DNA from 3 places in the Gordonia sp. PvP123 genome. Region 3 is predicted to be linked to each of the others. Evidence: riboswitches for the same ligand, from Rfam matches in the RefSeq annotation. Region 3 holds a riboswitch; each other region holds the start of a gene.
What was found. Region 3 has a riboswitch for cobalamin ahead of ABIC25_RS05865 (ABC transporter substrate-binding protein). Riboswitches for the same ligand answer to the same signal wherever they lie in the genome.

Region 1 (6,870 bases), on a different contig from region 3:
ACGCGGGGGAGACCAGGACGCGGTCGTGGGTGATGTCCTCGATCCGCCAGCTGGTCGCGCCGAGTGCGAAGACGTCGCCGACACGCGACTCGTAGACCATCTCCTCGTCGAGTTCGCCGACGCGCGTTGCCTTCTCGCCGACCATGAACACACCGAAGAGGCCGCGGTCGGGGATGGAACCGCCCGAGGTGACCGCGAGCCGCTGCGCTCCGCGCCGGCCGGTGATCACCCCGGCGTCGCGGTCCCAGTTCACCCGCGGGCGCAGTTCGGCGAACTCGTCCGACGGAAAACGACCCGCGATCAGGTCGAGGGTCGCGTCGAAGACGCCCCGGCCCAGTTCGCGATAGGGCGCCGCACGCCGGATCACCTCGTACCAGTGGTCGACCTCGAGGTCGTCGACCGCGGCGGCCGCGATGGTCTGCTGGGCGAGGATGTCGAGGGGATTCTGCGGGACCTTGATCTCCTCGATCGCCCCGTCGAGCATGCGGCTCACCGTCACGGTGCAATGCAGGAGATCGGTGCGGTGCTTCGGGTACAGGATGCCCTGGCTGATCTCGCCGACCTGGTGGCCGGCGCGGCCGATGCGCTGCAGCCCGCTGGCCACCGACGGCGGGGACTCCACCTGGATCACGAGGTCGACCGCGCCCATGTCGATGCCGAGTTCGAGGGAGCTGGTCGCGACGACGCAGGACAGGCGCCCGGCCTTCAGGTCGTCCTCGATCTGGGCGCGCTGCTCCTTGCTGACCGAGCCGTGATGCGCGCGGGCCAGGACGGGTTCGGCGCCGGAGCTCGCGCCGCTGCCCATGACGAACGCGGGGGCGCCGCCGGCGACCGACGGATTGCCGGTCGGTTCGGCCGGCTGCCCGTGGCGTTCGGCGTGGATCTCGTTGAGCCGGGCGGTGAGTTTCTCGGCGAGGCGCCGGGAGTTGGCGAACACGATCGTCGCCCGGTTGGCCTCGATCTGGTCGACGATCGAGGCCTCGACGTACGGCCACAGCGACCCGGCGGTCGGGGAGAACGCGTCGTCGAGTGCGGCGGGGTCGGCATCGGACACCGGGGGTGGGATGTTGGCCATGTCCTCGACCGGGACATCGACGCGGAGGTCGAACGTCTTGTCGGCCTTGGGCTTGACCACCTGACACGGCGCGGCGCCGGACAGGAACCCCGCCACCACCTCCGGCGGCCGGACGGTCGCCGACAACCCGATCCGCTGCGCGGGCTTCTCGAGCAGCTCGTCGAGTCGTTCGAGGGTCAGCGCGAGGTGCGTACCGCGCTTGGTGGCGGCGACCGCGTGCACCTCGTCGACGATGACGGCCTGGACGCCGGTGAGGCTCTCTCGCGCGGCCGACGTGAGCATCAGATACAGCGACTCCGGCGTCGTGATCAGGATGTCGGGCGGTGTCTTGACCAGTGCGCGGCGGTCCGCGGCGGAGGTGTCACCGGACCGGACGCCGACGGTGATGTTCGGTTCGGGCAGGTTGAGCTCCTGAGCCGCCCGCGTGATGCCGGTCAGCGGGGCCCGCAGGTTGCGTTCGACGTCGACGGCCAATGCCTTGAGCGGCGAGATGTAGAGGACCTTGGTGCCGGCGGGCCGCGAGTCCGGGTCGGCGGCGAGGCGGTCGAGGGCCCACAGGAACGCGGCGAGGGTCTTGCCCGATCCGGTGGGGGCGATGACCAAGGTGTGCGAGCCGTCGGCGATCGACGTCCACGCACCCTTCTGCGCGGCGGTGGGAGCGGTGAAGGCGCCGGAGAACCACCGTCGGGTGGGGGCGGTGAAGCGGTCGAGCACCGAAGCGCGGGGCATCTCTCCACTATGTCTCACGCGTACGACAGAACGCGGTATAGAGTCATCCCACGCCTGTGCGGGGAATCCGGTGAGAGTCCGGAACGGTCGCGCCACTGTGAACGCTGCCCATATCGACACCGTAGATATGTCGACGCGGTCGACGTGTCGACATATCGACGCGGTCGATGGTGACGGGGTGACGTGAGTCAGGATGCCGTGCCGGCGCGTAGCAGTCCTCCGGACTGCTACACCACGACATCTCCGACGCGAGATCGGCGAAAGGACCCCTCCATGACAGCTCCCCGCACTGTTGCAGCCGTACAGGCCGCCCCGGCCCGTGCCCTGCCCGTACCGAACCTGTCGGTCGCGAGTGCAGCCCTCTGGCTCAGCCTGACCGTGCTCCTGGCGGGTCTCGCCTACTACTTCCTCGGGTACGACCAGGGCGTCGTGTCCGTCTTCGGCTCCGACACCCACGTCCACGAGTTCGTGCACGACGCACGCCACTTCCTCGGCTTCCCCTGCCACTGAGCCGGCCTGACCGGCCGTATCCCACAGGAAGCCAAGTACATATGGAGAAGAAATTCATCGGCGCCGGCCTGCTCGCAGGTCTGATCGCCGGAATCGTCTCGTTCGTGTTTGCCCGGTTCTACCTCGAACCGGTCGTCGCCAAGGCCATCGACTACGAAGGCGCCCGTTCGGAGGCCGAGGAGGCACTGGCCCACGCCGCCGAACCGGGTGGCCACACGCACGGTGAGGGCGGCGAGCTGTTCACGCGGGCCATGCAGGAGAACCTCGGCGCCGGTGTCGGCAACGTCGTGTTCGCGGTGTGCATGGGTGCGTTCTTCGCGGTGGCGTTCACGGTGCTCTGGAGTCATCTCGGCAGTCGCCATCCGGCGACCGACCCGCGCGCGGTTGCGGGTGTGCTCGGCGCGATCGGTTTCGTCGCCGTGTTCGCCGTGCCGTTCTTCGCCTACCCGGCGAATCCGCCCGCCGTCGGCGACGACGACACCATCGGCGAGAGGACCGGAGCCTTCCTCACCATCAGTGTGGCGTCGGTGATCCTGGCCATCGCGGCCGTGGTCCTGGCGTTGTGGCTGCGTCCGCGGATCGGCGGATTCGTCTCGGCCGTCGCCGCTGTCGCGGCCTACCTGGCCGGCATCGCGATCGTGCTCGCGTTCCTGCCGTCCTTCAGCGAGGTCCCCGAGCCGGTTCGCAACGACGTGGGTCAGATCGTGTTCCCGGGCTTCCCCGGTGACGTGATCGGGGACTTCCGGGTCTACGCCATCGCCAACCAGGTGATCCTGTGGACGGTTCTCACCGTGGTGTTCGCCCTGCTGCTGGGGGCGATGGCGCGCTCGCGTACCGCCGACCGCGCCCCGGCGGTCGCCGCCCAGCATTGAGGCGGCGATCGTTTCGCGCATGCAGATCATCACCGCCGGTCGCACCGGCCCCAACCGGTCGGTGCGATTCGGCGGTGATCCGCTTCTGGACGAGCGTGGCCGTCGGGACGTGCTCCGCCTGGCCGCGGCGTCCACGCGCCCGGTCCTCTGTTGCGGTCCGGAGATCGCGACCCGGGAGACCGCCGGACTCCTGGGGGCAACCGACGCCCTCGTCGACGACGCGCTGCGAACCCTGGACGTCGGAACGTGGGCAGGGCGCACCCCGGAGCAGATCGATCCCGCCGAACTCGGCGCATGGTTCGCCGATCCCGGCGCCCGGCCACACGGGGGCGAGAGCCTCGCGGATTTCGTCGGCCGAGTCCACGCGTGGCGCGTGGGGCACTCCGGGCTCGCCGACCGTTGTGTGGTGGTGGCGATGCCGGTTGCCCAAGCCCTTCTGTGCCCGGACGCAGAGCGGTTCTTCGCCCACGAGGTCCGTCCCGCGACCATCTACACCTGCGCAAACACCTGATAGGAACAGATTCGCGACGGCGTACCTAGACATCGGCAGTGACTCCTGACACAGTTGGGGACGACGAAACTGAAACATGTTCGCCCCCGGGCGGACACCGGTCTGGGAGTGTGACGATGTTCGAGTGGTCCGATGAAGATCTGATGGTTCGGGACGCCTTGCGGGCGTTCATCGACAAGGAGATCCGGCCACATCTCGACGAACTCGAGTCCGGCGTCCTGCCGCCGTACGACATCACCCGCAAGCTGTTGTCGAGCTTCGGTGTCGATGCCATGGCCAAGGATGCGCTCGAGAAAGAACTCGAGGCAGAAGCCAAGGGGGAGAAGAAGAAGTCCTCCGGTGACGGCGGCGGCATGGGCGGCTCGATGTTCATGATGGTCAACATCGAGCTCGCGGGTGTCTGTCTGGGCCTCGTCGCGTCGCTGGGTGTGAGCATGGGGCTGACCGCCTCGACCATCCGCGGCAAGGGCACGCTGGCGCAGAAGAAGCGCTGGCTGCCCGAGCTGGTGACCATGGAGAAGGTCGGCGCCTGGGCGATCACCGAACCCGACTCCGGGTCGGATGCGCTCGGCGGCATGAAGACCACGGTTCGTCGTGACGGTGACGACTACATCCTCAACGGGCAGAAGACCTTCATCACGAACGGTCCCTACGCGGACACCATCGTCGTGTTCGCCAAGCTCGACGACGGCAGTGGCGTCCCGATGCGCGACCGCAAGGTGCTGTCGTTCGTGCTGGACAAGGGCATGCCCGGGCTGACCCAGGGCAAGCCGTTCAAGAAGATGGGCATGATGAGTTCGCCGACCGGTGAGCTCTTCTTCGACAGCGTCCGCGTCGGCAAGGACCGTCTCCTCGGTGAGACCGAGGACACCGGCGCCGATTCGCGTGGATCCGAGGGCGCCAAGGCCGGTTTCACCGCGGAGCGCGTCGGGATCGCCGCCCTGTCGCTGGGCATCATCAACGAGGCGCAACGGCTGTCGATCGATTACGCGAAGAACCGCAAGCTGTGGGGTCAGGAGATCGCCCAGTTCCAGCTCATCCAGCTGAAGCTGGCCGAGATGGAGGTGGCGCGGATCAATGTCCAGAACATGCTCTTCAGCGCCATCGAACGCGGCAAGGCGGGTAAACCGCTCAGCCTGTCCGAGGCGTCGGCGATGAAGCTCTACTCGTCGAAGGCGGCCACCGACGTCGCCATGGAGGCGGTGCAGCTGTTCGGCGGCAACGGTTACATGGCCGAGTACCGCGTGGAACAGCTTGCGCGCGATGCCAAGTCGCTCATGATCTACGCGGGGAGCAACGAGATCCAGGTGACCCACGTCGCCAAGGGACTGCTGCGCGGCTGAGGTACGCGCTCCAGCTGTGGTCAGGCGGCGCGGTGGGGACGCCACGCCAGATACCACAGCTGGAGCCAGTCCAGTTGCGGTGGCGCGATCCGGGTCTCGGGGCGGTGCCGTGGGACGCGGACGCGCAGCGCACCGGGCGTGATCGTGCATCGCACCGGCGTCGTGAGCTGGAGCGATTCGCCGTCGACCCCGACGGGGATGACCTCGGCGTCGGCGTCGACGGTCACCTCGGTGGCGGTCCGCTGGACGAGCCCCTGATCGTGCGTACGCCGCAGGAGTCCGACGGCCTGCCGGGTGTCGGACACCGAGACGGTGACGACGCCCAGGCGCCCCTCGTCGATGCGGGTGCGACGACCGAGCCCGGCCACGTCGTTGGTGGCATACGGGCCGTTGCTGACCAGGATCGCCTGGGGGTCGGCAACCGACTCGTTCCCGATGACAGCGCGCAGACCAGACGTCGAGCCTCTGCCCAGCAGGTCGGGGAGCATGCGTAACACCGTGCGCGTCTTGTCATCCCGGTATTGCGGGCTCTGGACGACTTCGGCGTAGATCCCGAACGACGCGTTGTTGACGAAGGGGCGGCCGTTGATGTGACCGAGGTCGACGCGGAACTCGACGCCGTCCCGTAGAGCGTCGAGACACCGGGCGGGATTCTGACGGTCGAGTCCGAGATCGAGCGCGAAATGGTTTCGGGTGCCGGCGCTGACGACCAGGAAGGGGACGCCGGATTCGGCGGCCACGCCCGCGACGAGCGCCTGGGTGCCGTCACCGCCCGCGACCCCGAGCAGGTCGGCTCCGCGGGCCACGGCGTCTCGCGCCAGCTGCACCACGTCGATCTCCACCGGCCCGTCGAGCAACGCGACTTCGGCGCCCAGGGACTCGGCCTGACGCTGCAGGTCGAACCGGACGACCTTCCCGCCACCGGAACGTGGATTCATGATGATGAACGGACGGTGGACATCCGGGGCCGCGTGCTCGGGCATCAGCGAGTCGATGCGGGACGGTCGGAGCGCGCGGCGGCCGCACCCCACCGCTGCGGCTGCCAGCAGCGCGGCGACGATCACGACCCACAGCTGTCGCTCGCGGATGAGGAACACCACGAGCAGGGGGACGGGGGCGGCGGCGAGAACGGCCGCGACCACCCGTAGGACGCCCCGGCTGATCAGGAACCAGTACAGCGCGACGACGATGACCACGACGCAGCTGACGCAGATGATCAGCAGACCGAGAAGGCCGAGGATTCCCGCGGCGGCCACCGGGAGCAGGATCGCGGCCACGGCCAGGGCCATGGCCGCGCGCGCCCACCACCTGCGAGTGGTGGGCGGCGCGACCTCGGCGGCGACCGACGCCTGGCTCATACGGTCTCGACGACCGGCGCCGCGTCGCCCGACGGCTTCTCCTCATCCGGCGTCGCCCCACTCTCGGCCCAGGTCTTCGCCGGCCTGATGACGAGTTCGAGGATCAGCAGGGCGAGGAGCCCGAAGACGGCGATGAGCAGCACCACCAGCCCGGTCGGATAACTCCAGAACACGAGGAGCAGCGCTGCGATACCGATGATCGCGCTGCGCAACGCGATCCGTGCACGGAACAGGCTCTCCTCGAACGCGTTCGGCGGTCGTGACCGCCGCATCCGTTGCACCGAGTCGAGGCCTTGGCCGAACCCGCGTCGCACCGCCGCGGCCGACGCCGACCCGCCCAGCAGGTAGGCCCCGACGGCGACCACGAGGCCGAGGACCGCCACGGCACGCAGGGCCAGACGCAACGGGTCGAGCACGGTGTCGATGGCGGCGGATGCGGCGTCGGGGGAGAGGATGTCGGGAGGCATCGCAT
Region 2 (6,870 bases), 130 kb from region 3:
CATCCCCCGGCTCCTGGTGTCGTCGCAGGTGCCGATGAAGCTGCTCGTCCTCAACGGACTCGGCACCGGCCTCCTCATCACCGTGCTGCTCGCCGGTAGCCGCGTCGCGCTGCCGACATTGGCCGCGGGCACGATCCGCAGTTACGGCACCCTCGGCATCGTCTTCGTCGCGATCAGCTGGCTGTTCGTGTTCGCACTGATCCTGGTGGTCACCGCCATCGTCGTGCACGCCGCGGCGACCGACGAGGGGCGCGTCGGCCGATGGGTGCGGCGGTGGGCGGGCACCCCGACACCGTTCGTCCCGCAACCGTCGGTGGCGTGGTACGACCGGCCCGGCGCGAGGCCCGCGGAGGACTCCGCCGCCGGCGTCGAGCCCTAACCCTCGAGCGCGCCGCGGGCGCCGCCGAATTCCCGGTCGGCACCGATCTTCGCCCGTCGTCCCGCGTGGTCGCCGGCCCGGCGCGCGGCCTCCGAGTATCCCGCGGACGCGCTCGACGGACGCCAGGTGCCGCGCGCGCTCGATTCCGTCCGATAGAAGTCGGTCACCTCGATCTCCTTGTTGCGCAACGCGACCGCCGTCGAACGAGTCGACTCGCCGGAGTCGCGTTCGGCGGCGATGGCCTCGGCACGGGCTGCATCGCGGGCCTCGGTGAGACGCTTGCCGATGCGTTCGGCGAACGCCGACTGGAAGTTCAGGCGCGCCGTGATCGGCGACAGCGGTTTCTCCTCGATCACCCGCCGGGCACGCCACCCGCTCCCCCGGGTGACGACCCGCGCGAACGTCTCGCCCTTGTACGCCCCCGATCGCAGGTACGCGTCGCTGGCAGCGACCATCTGCACGATCAACGACGTGTAGAGGGCTTCGCAGGCGTCGATGTCGGCTTCGTAGCCGTAGGCGAGGACGAAGGTCGAGTTGCTCGCCACGTCGACGGTCACGTCGTTGGCAGCGGTGATGGCCACGAAGAGCTGCACGTAGGTGCGCAGTCCACGCTTGCCCGGTTCGCCGATGGCGATCTGCCGACTGATGGGGGTGACCTTCTTGCGCGCCGCGGGATCATGGGCGCGGGCCACGGCCAGGTCGATCGACGATGCGGTCGCGAGCCGCTGGGCGGCCTGCATGAAGGTCTCGGCCTCGTGCTCGTTGTCGGTGTTCTCCGCCTGACGCAGAAGGGCCGAGATCCGGGTGAGCAGCTTGTCGTCGCGCATGTGTTTCAGACTATCCAGCGGCCCGTTCGGTTCCCTCTGAGCGCGAATTGCCTCGAGACGACGTCTCGACGACGCGCAAGAGCAGGGCGCAGGCGGCGATCAGGACCCCGGCCCACAGCCCGGCGACACCCCAGTGTCGTTCGGCGAATCCACCGCACACCGCGCCGAGCACGAACACCGGCCACATCCAGAACACCGCCACCCATGCCCACGGCCGATCGGTGCCCAGTGACGCGACCAGTTCGTGTGCCGACCTCACCAGGGTGCCGGTGACGTAGGTCAGTCCGCCCTGCACTGTCGACGTGTGCGACAGCGCCGAGTTGATCGCACCGGTGGCCACCGCGACGACGACCATCCCGGCGGTCGGCGACGCGGTGAGCGCGACGACGGTGCCGGCGAGAAGCGCGCCGGTCACCGCCCCGAGAATCCACACCGGAGCGTGGTTCCCGCCCCAGCGGCTGATCGCCGCACCCCCGGCAGCACCACTGAAGAACGCGACCACGAGTCCGGCGACGAGAGCGATGGTCGACCACCGGCCCGCCGCGGCCGAGGCACCCATGATGGTGGAGTTGCCCGACATGAAGGCGACGAAGCTGCCCTTGAGCACGAAGAACGCGATGGCGTCGATCAAGCCGGCCACGAACAGCAGCGCGGCCGCGATCGCGATGTCCGGGTGTGCGCTGCTCAGAAACCTGTCGAGTCGGGCCGCCATGAGCACGAATCTAACGCCTGCATGTCCGGCGGCAGGCGCACGTCGACCGCGACGTCGTCAGCCGCTGGTCGCGCTCAGCGCTTCTCGCAGGCGATGCCGTCCTTGTCGCGATCGGACTCGGAGTTCGCGTCGTACAGGTCGTCATCGACGGTGAAGTTCGTGACCGGCGTACCCGACGTGGAGTCGACGGCGCCCGTCTGGCCGACACCGTGCGGATAGTCGGCGTTGAGTTCTGAGCAGTTGGCGTAATCGGTTGCCGCCGAGGCGGGCGCCGCCACCATCAGCGGAGCGACCGTCATGGACGCCGCGGCCAGGAATCCGAGAACCATCTTTCGCGAGCAACGCATCGTGCTTGACCTTTTCTGTGTGTCCCCCGACACCTCATCGTGACGAGGTGACATTACGGGGTCCGGCCGATGAAAGACGCGCTCGACGCGAAGATTGGTCCGGCCGACGGACACGCCGAGCGACCAGGGTCCACGGTCGCGGGGGCCGCCGCCTCTGTTGCATGACAACGTGTGTTGATAAAGTCCGCCCAGACCACACATCGACCAGCGGGGGAACGATGATCAGGAACGACGTCGAGTTCGATTCGGACGGTACGACGTGCCGAGCATGGTGGTACCGGCCCGAGGGAGCCACACCGGCCCCGGTCATCGTGATGGCACACGGCCTCGGCGGGGTCCGGCAGATGCGGCTCGATGCCTTCGCCGAACGGTTCACCGAAGCCGGATACTCCTGTCTGGTCTTCGATTACCGCCACTTCGGGGACAGCGACGGCGAACCGCGCCAGCTCCTGTCCATTCGCCGTCAGCTCGATGACTGGGCCGCGGCGATCGCCTTCGCACGAACTCTCGCCGGCGTCGACACCTCACGAATAGTGCTGTGGGGCACCTCCTTCGGCGGCGGACACGTGCTCGTCGCCGGCAAACGCGACGGCCGGGTGGCAGCGGTGATCTCCCAGTGCCCATTCACCAGCGGACCTGCGTCGACCGCGGCCCTGGGCGTGGTGTCCGGGGCGAAGGTGACCGTTCGGGCACTCGCGGATCTGGCCGGATCCGCACTGCGCAGGCCGCCGGTCATGGTCGGCCTGGCCGGCGAACCGGGATCGGCGGCGCTGATGACCGCACCGGACGCGGTGTCGGGATATCTCCCACTGGTTCCCGACGGTCTCGAACTGCCCAACGAGGTGGCCGCGCGGGTCGGACTGACCATTCCGTTGCACTCACCCGGCCGGGCATTGAAAGATCTCGACTGCCCGACCCTGCTGTGCGTGTGCGACGGGGACACGGTGGCACCGGCACGCTCGACGATCGCCTACGCGCGGCGCGCACCCGGAGCCCGGGTCATCCGATACCCGGTCGGGCACTTCGACATCTACATCGGCGAGGACTTCGAGAAGGTCGTCGCCGACCAGCTGCAGTTCCTGCGCACCACCGTGCCGGCCTGACCCCGACTACAGCCCGAACCGGGCCTGCATCCCCCGCAGCGTCTCCGCCGACGCGAGCAGACCGGCTCGCTCCGCATCCGAGAGCGGGACGTCGAGCCGGGTCTGGGCGCCGCCGCGGTCGACGACGGTCGGCAGCGAGAGACACACTCCGTCGAGTCCTTCGATCCCGTCGGTCCGCGTCGACACCGGCAGCACCCGGTGCTCGTTGTTCAGGATCGCCTCGACGATGCGCGTCGACGCCAGACCGATCGCATAGTTCGTGGCCCCCTTGCCCTCGATGATGGTGTAGGCGGCATGCACGACCTCGTGGTGGATGCGTTCGCGTGCAACCACATCCAGCGCCGGACGACCGGGCAGCGGGGTCCACGACGTCAGCGGCACCCCACCGATCGTCGCCGAGCTCCACAGCGGGATCTCGGTGTCGCCGTGCTCGCCGGCGATGTAGGAGTGCACGCTCTGCACCGCGACACCGCAATGCTGCGCGATGAGGAAACGCAGCCGGGACGAGTCGAGCACGGTGCCCGAGCCGAAGATCCGGCTGGGCGACAACCCGCTGATCTGCTGGGCGGCGTAGGTGACGACGTCGACCGGATTGGTGACCATCACGTAGATCGCATTCGGGGCCACCTCGAGCACCCCCGGGAGGATGGCGCGCGTCAGACCGATTGTGGCCTCGGCCAATTCGAGACGCGACTGACCCGGCTTCTGCTTCGCACCGGCGGTGAAGACGACGACGTCGGCGTCCGCGCACACCGACACGTCGTCGGAGCCGATGATGTCGGCACGCGGGACGAACTCGAGCCCGTGGGACATGTCGAGCACCTCGGCGGTCACCTTCGCGGCGTTGATGTCGAGGAGCGCGATGGTCCGTGCAACACCCCGGATGAGCGAGGAGTAGGCGATCGCGGTGCCCACCGCACCCGCCCCGATGATGGCCAGCTTCGTGTCTCGTACGTCCATCGGTTCACCGTTTCCGCGTCGGGTTCATCGATCGTCGGCATCCAGCGTAGGTCCTCGCACGGCCGCTGTCCGGGGACGCACGCCGACCGCCCACCGATCCGCTGGACGGTGTTGATAGCGTGTGCGGCGAGAACGGTCACACCCGCACACGTGGGTGTCAGGGAATCCGGTGCGAATCCGGGACTGGCGCGCAGCGGTATGGGGGACGGAACCGGCACACAGCCACTGGGGCGACCCGGGAAGGCGCCGGCTCCGGACGAACCCGAGTCCGAATACCGGCCGCTCTCGCTCGAGTCCACCGTGTATCTCGCGCACAGATACCCAGACCGTAAGGCAGTACAGTCCGTGTCCCGTCGTATCGACGGCACGACCGAGATCGCCACCGCCCCGCCGGTACGGCGACTCCCGTCGACGCCGCTAGCCGCAGTTCTGCTCGTCCTCACGCTCCTCAGCATCGCCCTGGCCACCGCGTTCGGCGCCGAGACCATCCCCGTCGGCGACGTCTGGCACACCGTCGCCGGACGCCTGACCGGCGCCGAGACCGATTCCGCGCACGCGGTGATCATCTGGGATCTCCGGCTGCCGCGGTCCGTCCTGGCCGCGCTCGTCGGCGCCGGACTCGCACTGGCCGGCGCTCTCATGCAGGCCCTGGTCCGCAACCCCCTCGCCGAGCCGTACCTGCTCGGCGTGTCCGCCGGCGCGGCGGTCGGGGCCACCGCCGTCATGACCCTCGGCGTGCTGGGCGGCCTCGGGGTGTGGGCACTCTCCGGCGGCGCGCTCCTCGGCGCGCTCGCGGCCACCGTCACGGTGTACCTCGTCGCCCGCGCCCAGGGCGGGTTGACCGCGCTGCGACTCATCCTGTCCGGCGTCGTGTTGTCCTCGGCGTTCATGGCGTTGTCGTCGCTCCTCGTGTTCACCGCCGCGGATCCCCACGCCGCCGACAACGTGATGTTCTGGATGCTCGGCAGCGTCGCCGGCGCCACCTGGGCGAAGGTGCAGATCGCCGGGGTGGTCGTGCTGGTCACCATCGTGGCGATGCTCGCCATCCACTCCTGGCTCGACGCCTACGCGGCCGGCACCGACACCGCGACGTCGCTGGGTGTACCGGTACGCGCGATGCGCAACGCGCTCTTCGGGATCCAGGGCGTCCTGGTGGGCGTGCTCGTCGCGGTGGCGGGTGGGATCGGCTTCGTCGGTCTGATCGTCCCGCACGCCGCCCGGCTGCTCGTCGGCGCCACCCACCGCGCGATGCTGCCGGTGGCGGTATGCGGCGGCGCGCTGTTCCTGGTGTGGGTCGACGTCATCTCGCGGGTCGCGGCCGCGCCTCGGGAGATGCCCCTGGGCATCGTCACCGGGTTGATCGGCGCGCCGATCTTCCTGTTCCTCATGGGTCGACGCCAGTATGTGTTCGGCGGCGGCTCATGACCAATCCACCACCGATCCGCTCGATGGCGTTGCGCGCGAACGCACTCGCGTGTCGACGGGGCGGCCGCGTCGTCCTGCGCGATGTCGATCTCGACGTCCCGGCGGGCACCCGACTGGCCATCGTCGGCCCCAACGGTTCCGGCAAGACCACCCTGTTGCGCACGCTGTGTGGGCTCGAACGTCCCGTCGCCGGCACCATCGACGTGGGTGGCGAGGACCTGCATCGACTCCCGTCGCGGCAGCGGGCCCGCTCGATAGCGGTGGTGGGCCAGGAGGAACAGCCCTCGGCCGAACTGACCGTCGCCGAGGCGGTCGGCCTTGGCCGGACCCCCTACCGCTCGGCCTGGTCGGCCGGGAGCCCCGACGACTCGACGGTGGTCGGCGCGGTGCTCGCGCAGGTCGGCCTCGACGGCTGGGGCTCCCGTTCGTGCACCCACCTGTCCGGCGGCGAGCGGCATCGCGTCGTCCTCGCCCGTGCGCTCGCACAGCAGACGCCGGTCCTGGTGCTCGACGAACCCACCAATCATCTGGACGCGGCCTGGCGCCTGCGGCTGATGGAGATCCTCGACGAACTCGACGCCACCGTGCTGGCAGCGATGCACGACCTCGACCTCGTCCTGCGCCATTTCGATTGTGTCGCAGTGGTGTCCGACGGCGGCGTGGTCGCCCAGGGCCGACCCGTCGAAGTGCTGACGCCGGATCTGCTGGCGGCCGTCTTCGAGGTGTCCGGGACCGTTGTCACCCACCCGGCGACGGGCCTGCCACACCTCCTGCTGAACTCCCCCAACACTTCTGCTCCCCGAGCTCTGACGACAGACACCCTGTGAGAGGACATCCCTTGAGTACGCGCACCTCCCGAGTCCACCCGACCGCCGCCGTCCTGGTCGCCGCACTGACCCTGGGCGCAGTTGCCGCATGCTCGACCGACAGCACCGCGGCCACCGAAGACACTGTGACGGTGGCCAATTGTGGAGCCGACGTCGATTTCCCCCAGCCGCTCGACCGGCTGTTCGTCAACGACGGTGGCATGATCGCGATCGCCCTGGCGGCGGGCGCCCGCGACAACATGGTGGCGGTCAGTGCGCTCGCCCGCGACAAAGATGTTCTCCGGCTCGAG
Region 3 (6,870 bases):
GCGCCCCTGATCCAGCCGGGACACAGGTCGACCCACGCTCCCTCGGTGAGCGGGCGCCGCGAGATCGAGGTCGCCAGGTTTCCAAGCGTCGGCTCCGCTGACTGCTCAGAGAACAAGGAGCCTTGGGTACCGAGGGACATGGCTGCAGGGTACACCTGAATAGCACGTGTGTTCGAGTGTTCTGCCCCTGCCGTCACCTCCCATCCGCGCGCGACAGTTCCGGCAGCAGGTCGAGCCGGCCCTCGATGAGTGCGGTCCGCTTCGCGCGCGACCAGCCATGGATGCGACGCTCTGCTGCGTAGGCCTCGCCGATGTGCGGGAACTCCTGCTGGTAGACGAGCCGAACCGGCCGACGAGGACGCGTGTAGCGCGATCCGTTCCCCGACTGGTGCTGGTCGAGTCGATGCTCGACGTCCCGGGTGCTGCCGACGTACAGGGTGCCGTCCGAGCATTCCAGGATGTAGAGAAACCCGCTCATGGTGTGACTGTCCCAGGATTGCTGCGACAAATCGGCCAGAGTCTCCACAGCCGACGGAGCGCGGCGAGGCTGTCCACAGGACCGTGTGGGATGAGTTTCGCGGATCGGTCGCCAGGTGGTTTCGACTCGGCGCCTCGCTTCGCTCGGGGCCGGCTCAACCAGCGGTGGGGACTGCCGGGCTCAATTAGCGGGGGTTGTCGCCAGGTGGTTTCGACTCGGCGCCTCGCTTCGCTCGGTGCCGGCTCAACCAGCGGGGGTAGGGTCCTCGCTTCGCTCGGGGCCGGCTCAACCAGCGGTGGGGACTGCCGGGCTCAACCAGCGGGGGTTGTCGCCAGGTGGTTTCGACTCGGCGCCTCGCTTCGCTCGGTGCCGGCTCAACCAGCAGTGGGGGGCTTCCGGGTCAACCGGCGCGGGTGGCGTCGGACACCGGCGTGATCGGCAGGCGCAGCGCGCCAGGGGCGTGTGCGGGGACGGTCGGACGGTGGGGTTCCACCGGCTCGACGGGACGGTACGACGCTCCGAGCTCGGGTCGCGGGTCGGCCTCCCCGGCGTTGGGCCACATGGCGAGCGCGCGCTCCGCCTGTGCGGTGATCGTGAGCGAGGGATTGACGCCGAGGTTGGCCGAGACGGTCGCGCCGTCGACGATGTGCAGGCCCGGGTGATCGAACACCCGGTGGTAGGGGTCCACCACGCCGTCCAGTGCCGACCGTCCGATCGAGCAACCGCCCAGGAAGTGAGCGGTCATCGGGATGTTGAACAGGTCGACGATGGAACCTCCTGCGTCGCCGTCGATCTCGCGTGCGACAGCCCGGACCGCGTCGTGTCCCTCCGGGATCCACGTGGGCGGTGGATCGCCGTCGCCCTGCCTGCTACGCAGCATCGGGCCGAAACGGCCTCGCCGGGAGAACAGTTCGAGTGAGTTGTCGGCAGTCTGCATGACGAGCGCGATGATGGTGCGCTCCGACCAGCGCCGTACGGAGAGGCCGCGCATCGTGATCACCGGGTGGCGGACCATCTCGATCAGTGCCTGCAGCAGCCGCGGCAGCGGACCACCACCGTCGACGAGAATCGCCTGCAACAATCCGATCAGGTTGCTGCCCTTGCCGTATCGCACCGGCTCGATGTGCGTGTGCTCGTTGGGATGGAACGACGACGTGATCGCCACACCCTCGGTGTAGTCGGTCTCGAGGTCGCGCGCGGTGGCGGCCAGTACCGCCTCGGAGTTGGTGCGGACCACCTTGCCCAGGCGCGACGACAGCCCGGGCAGGTGTCCGCCCTGCTGCATGTCCAGCAGGAGCTTGTTGGTGCCGTACGTGCCGGCGGCGAACACCACGTGATCGGCGGTGAACGTGCGGCGCCCGCGGCGCGACCAGCGGCGGCCCGACCGGTGCGCCTCCACGACGTACCCGTCGCCCGAACGGGGACGGACGGTGTCGACGGTCGTCATCGGGATGATGTCCGCGCCGGCCTGCTCGGCCAGGTACAGATAGTTCTTGACGAGCGTGTTCTTCGCCCCCACCGGGCATCCCGTCATACACGCGCCGCAGTCGGTGCAACCGGTGCGTGCCGGACCGGCGCCGCCGAAGAAGGGGTCCTCGACGGTCTTGCCGGCCTCCCCGAAGAACACGCCGACGGGGGTGTGGACGAAGGTGTCGCCGACCCCCATCTCCTCGGCGACCTTGCGGATCACGCGGTCGGCCGGCGTCACCTTCGGGTACGTCGTCACACCGAGCATTCGCGACGCCTGGTCGTAGTACGGGTCGAGCTCGGACGCCCAGTCGGTGATCGACCCCCAGTGCGGGTCGTCGAAGAAGGCGGGCAGCGGCCGGTACAGGGTGTTCGCGTAGTTCAGCGATCCGCCGCCGACGCCGGCACCGGCCATCACGAGCACGTCGCGCAGCAGGTGCATGCGCTGTACGCCGAACAGTCCCAGCGCGGGCGCCCAGACGTAGTCCTTGAGGCGCCAGCTCGTCTTGGGCAGGTCGCCGTCGGAGAAACGCCGTCCGGACTCGACAACCGCGACCCGGTAGCCCTTTTCGGTGAGACGCAGGGCCGCAACCGAACCGCCGAAACCGGAGCCGATGACGATGGCGTCGTAATGGTCTGGGGTCGAACTCACGGTGCGACGGTCCTCTCGGTGTCGGGTTCGGTTGCATCGGTGGCGGCCGCGAGTGGGATCGCGGCGTCGAATCGGTGATCGGCCGGGTCGAACGACGACATCATCCGGCGGAAGTCGCTCGTGAACTTCGGCCACATCACCGAGTTTCGTCCGGTGGAGTCGAGATACCAGCTCGAGCATCCGCCCGAATTCCATACGGTGCGTTCGAGTTCGGGATCGAGGTCGGCGTTGTACCGGTCCTGGGCGGTGTCGGTGACCTCGAAGGTCGACCGGCCGCTGCGGGACAGCTCGGAGAGTGCCTTGCTCATGTAGTACGCCTGCGGTTCCAGCATGAGCACGATCGAGCTGTGACCCAGATTGGTGTTGGGGCCGTACAGGAAGAACAGGTTGGGGAAGCCGTGGATCTCGACGCCGCGGTAGGCGCGCGGCGATCCCGCCCACGCCTGGGCCAGGGTGCGCCCGTCGCGTCCGGTGATCGCCGACGCGATCGGCGGTTCGGTGGGGGTGAACCCGGTGGCGAAGACGACCGTGTCGACCTCGTGTTCGCGGCCCTGGTCGTCGACGGCGCCGCGTGCGGTGAGGCGGGTGATCGCGCCGGTCACCGTTGCATTGTCGCGCTGCAACGCGGGGAACCATTTGTTGGTCAACAGCATCCGCTTGCAACCGATGGTGTAGTCGGGGGTGAGCCGACGGCGCAGGTCGCCGTCACGGACCTGGATCCGCAGCTGCGCCAGCGCGATGGTCTTGGCGATCGGGAGCAGTTTGGGGTTGCGGGCCATCATCAGGACGTAGGCCTCGCGATAGGTCCACACCATCCGCCGGACGAGCCGGTGGACACCGGGGACGCGGCGATAGAGTGCGCGTTCGAGGGAACCGATGGTGCGGTCCAGACGCGGCACGACCCAAGCGGGAGTGCGCTGGAAGACCGTGAGATGTCCGACCTCGTCGACGATCTCGGGCACGATCTGGATCGCCGACGCGCCGGTGCCGACGATCGCGACGCGACGTCCGCGGAGGTCGTGGGAGTGGTCCCACTGAGCGGAGTGGAACACGGTGCCGGTGAACTCATCGGCTCCGGCGACCGGTGGCAGACCCGGCTCGGACAGCGCACCCGGTGCCGCGACCAGGTAGCGGCAGCGAACCTCGCCATCCGTCGTGACCACGACCCATTCCTGCGCCGCGCCGTCCCAGTGAGCCGATGTGAGTGCACAGTTGTAACGGATCTGGTCGGCGAAATCGGCTGCGACCGAACGTAGATACTGGTGGATCTCGTGGCGGCGACCGTAGGTGTTGGACCAGTCCGGGTTGGGGGCGAAGGACAGGGAGTACAGCGACGTCGGGACGTCGCAGGCCGCGCCCGGGTAGTCGTTCTCGCGCCAGACCCCACCCGCGCCGTCGCCACGTTCGATGGCCAGCGTCTGCAACTGCGGATGATCCGTGCGAAGACGATGCAGGGCGGCGAGACCGCCGAACCCGACGCCGACGACGAGGACGTCCACGCGCCGGGGCAGCGTGTTCTGCTGCGGGAGAGTCGGACTGGGTTCAGTCATGGGTCAGGAGTTCCTTCCATACGGGCAGGAGGTGGTCGAGCAGCGCGCGGTCGGCGTCGGGTGAGCGCAGGATGCGCGACACCGCCAATCCGCGTGCGAGTTCGATGGAGAGTTCGAGTTCCGCGGCGGTGTACCGGTCACCGAACAACTCGGCACAACCGACGGCGAGTGCGTCGGACACCTGCTGTTCGAGCGGGATGATCGCGGTTCGCAATCCGACGTCGCAGCGGGCGGCGACCCACAGCTCGAGAGCGGCGTCGAACAGCGGGCCGCTGAACGCCTCGATGAGTATCTCGAGTCCCTCGTCACCCGTCCGGGGCCGCGACAGGATCTCTGCCAGCCGACGCTCGACCAGGTGTCCGACCGCGGCAACCACCAGTGATTCCCGGGTGGGGAAGTGATGCAGGAGAGCGCCGCGGGAGATACCTGCCCGGCGGTTGACCTCCTGCGTCGTGGTGGCGGCGTAGCCGACGTCGACCAGGGCGTCGACGGTCGCGTCGAGGATGAGCGCACGCGTGGTCGCGGTGCGTTCGGCCTGCGTGCGTCGGCGCGGGGCTCGGGTGGGCTCGGTCACATCGACGACGATAGCACAAACAGTCCGGACTGCTTGTAAGTTCCGGGGATCATCCACCGCACGCCGCATGCGATGTCGTGATTGTCCACTCCGTACGATGACCGGGACGCAAGGGAACCCGGTGCGAATCCGGGGCTGTCCCGCAACTGTGACCCGACCTCGATCGGGAAGCCAGATCGCTTGCGTCTTCGCGACCCACGAGGATGGACATGAAAAATTCAAGATCGACAGCTGCGCACGCAGCTCCCGAATTGACCCGACGCCGGCTGCTACGCGGAGCCGGTGGGATCGCCGGCCTCGCCGGTCTCGGCGCGGTGGGCCTGCTCGCCGGTTGTGCCGACCGGCCGAGCCCGGCAGGCGCTCCGAGCGGCGGTACCCCGGTCCCCGGCGGCACATTGCGCGTCGTCTTCGCGGGCACCTCGGCGACCGCCGATGTCCTCGACCCGCACGTCGTCGGCCACTCGGCGGGTGGCGCACTGTCCAAGGCGGTGTGGGATCACCTCGTCGACTACAACAACGACCTCACCCTCGACTATCGGCTCGCCGAGTCGCTGGAACCCAACGCCGACGGCTCGCAGTGGCGGATGGCGCTGCGCCGGGGCGTCGAGTTCAGTGACGGTTCGCCGTTCACGTCTCGCGATGTCATGTGGAGTCTCGAGCGCATGCTCGACGAGGAGAAACCGTCGGCCGGTGACCTCGACATCATCGACCTGTCCCGCACCAGGCCCGACGGCGATCACGCCGTCGTGGTGTCGATGAGAGAACCCGTCGCCGACTTCGGTTCGGTGCTCGCCGGTTGGTACGTCTACGTGATCAAGGACGGTACGACGGAATTCACGCCGTCGTCGCTTCCCGTGGGGACCGGCCCGTTCGTTCTGGAGTCGTGGTCGCCGGGCGACCGGTCGGTGTTGACCCGCAACGAGAACCACTGGGATCAGCGGCCGCACCTCGACGGGCTGGAGATCCTCCAGGTCGCCGAAGCCGACGCCAGATTCAACGCGTTCGGCTCGCAGGAGGCCGACGTCGTCTACGAACTCTCGCCGGCGCAGGGCAACATCCTGCGATCGCAGTCCGACGTCTACCTCGTGACGCCGCCGGTGGGCACGATGAGCTCGTTCACGATGCGTACCGACCTCGCGCCGTTCGACGATCCGCGAGTACGGGAGGCCCTCAAGCTGTCGGTGGACCGGCAGGCGATGGTCGACAAGGTGTATTACGGGTTCGCCGAGGTCGGCAACGACCTGTACGGCAAGGGCGCACCGTTCTACGCCGACATGCCGCAACGCGCGTACGACCCGGAACGAGCTCGCCGCCTGCTCCGAGAGGCGGGCAAGGAGAACCTCGTCGTCACCCTGCACACCGCGGACGTCAGTCCCGGCCAGTTGGCCTCGGCGACCCTCTTCGCCGAGCAGGCCAAGGCCGCCGGGATCACCGTGAACCTCGCCGTCGAGCCGGGCGACACCTACTTCTCCCAGGTCGTCGGGTCCAAGCCCTTCACCCAGTCCGGTTGGTGGAACTACAGTCTGGACTACTTCTACGGGCAGACCCTCACCTCGGACGCCCCGGCCAACGCGACCGCCTGGCGTCGTCCCGCGTGGGATGCCACCTTCGCCCAGGCTCGCGCCGAGATGGACCCGGCTCGCCGTGGTGAGTTGTACCGGGAACTGCAGGACGAACTCTGGAACGACAGCGGTTACCTCATCCACAGTTTCGCCCTGCAGCCGACGGGCGTCCGCAACACCGTGCAGGGCATCACCGACGGGGTGCCCGGCACCGGGCAGTGGGCCTCCTTCACGGGCACCTGGCTCCAGCAGCGCTAGGGGACTCGTCGTGTTGCGGTATGTCGCGGGCCGGTTGGCGGGGGCGTTGGCCGTGCTCGCTGTCGTTGCGGTGTCGATCTTCGTGCTCTTCGAACTGCTCCCGGGTGATGCCGCCACGACCCGGTTGTCGAGAGGAGCCGCGGGCCAACCGGATCCGGCTCAGGTGGCCGCTCTGCGCGCGGAACTGGGACTCGATCGTCCGGCAGTCGTACGGTTCCTCGACTGGGCAGACGGTTTCCTCACCGGGGACCTCGGCGTGTCGCAACTCTCGGGCCGTCCGGTCGCCGAGATCCTCGACGGGCGACTCGCGAACTCGGTGATCCTCGCGA

Region 1: linked by a shared signal. The riboswitch ahead of ABIC25_RS04685 (CbtB domain-containing protein) and the one ahead of ABIC25_RS05865 (ABC transporter substrate-binding protein) in region 3 are both predicted to bind cobalamin.
Region 2: linked by a shared signal. The riboswitch ahead of ABIC25_RS06430 (FecCD family ABC transporter permease) and the one ahead of ABIC25_RS05865 (ABC transporter substrate-binding protein) in region 3 are both predicted to bind cobalamin.

The regions. Positions count from the first base shown of each region.
Region 1 covers NZ_JBEPPN010000002.1:398,379-405,248, forward strand. Annotated here, with positions in the region: gene ABIC25_RS04680 (ATP-dependent helicase) at 1-1,804, opposite strand, end outside; cobalamin riboswitch at 1,866-2,002, shown strand; gene ABIC25_RS04685 (CbtB domain-containing protein) at 2,078-2,314, shown strand; gene ABIC25_RS04690 (CbtA family protein) at 2,356-3,186, shown strand; gene ABIC25_RS04695 (histidine phosphatase family protein) at 3,206-3,697, shown strand; gene ABIC25_RS04700 (acyl-CoA dehydrogenase family protein) at 3,814-5,040, shown strand; gene ABIC25_RS04705 (diacylglycerol/lipid kinase family protein) at 5,061-6,398, opposite strand; gene ABIC25_RS04710 (hypothetical protein) at 6,395-6,870, opposite strand, start outside.
Region 2 covers NZ_JBEPPN010000003.1:210,549-217,418, forward strand. Annotated here, with positions in the region: gene ABIC25_RS06400 (YhjD/YihY/BrkB family envelope integrity protein) at 1-379, shown strand, start outside; gene ABIC25_RS06405 (DUF2786 domain-containing protein) at 376-1,206, opposite strand; gene ABIC25_RS06410 (YoaK family protein) at 1,217-1,918, opposite strand; gene ABIC25_RS06415 (excalibur calcium-binding domain-containing protein) at 1,993-2,265, opposite strand; gene ABIC25_RS06420 (alpha/beta hydrolase) at 2,484-3,368, shown strand; gene ABIC25_RS06425 (L-lactate dehydrogenase) at 3,375-4,328, opposite strand; cobalamin riboswitch at 4,445-4,626, shown strand; gene ABIC25_RS06430 (FecCD family ABC transporter permease) at 4,674-5,753, shown strand; gene ABIC25_RS06435 (ABC transporter ATP-binding protein) at 5,777-6,580, shown strand; gene ABIC25_RS06440 (ABC transporter substrate-binding protein) at 6,592-6,870, shown strand, end outside.
Region 3 covers NZ_JBEPPN010000003.1:78,561-85,430, reverse strand. Annotated here, with positions in the region: gene ABIC25_RS05890 (alpha-ketoglutarate-dependent dioxygenase AlkB) at 1-140, opposite strand, end outside; gene ABIC25_RS05885 (GIY-YIG nuclease family protein) at 194-478, opposite strand; gene ABIC25_RS05880 (GMC family oxidoreductase N-terminal domain-containing protein) at 879-2,597, opposite strand; gene ABIC25_RS05875 (flavin-containing monooxygenase) at 2,594-4,147, opposite strand; gene ABIC25_RS05870 (TetR/AcrR family transcriptional regulator) at 4,140-4,721, opposite strand; adenosylcobalamin (AdoCbl) riboswitch at 4,827-4,908, shown strand; gene ABIC25_RS05865 (ABC transporter substrate-binding protein) at 4,931-6,541, shown strand; gene ABIC25_RS05860 (ABC transporter permease) at 6,552-6,870, shown strand, end outside.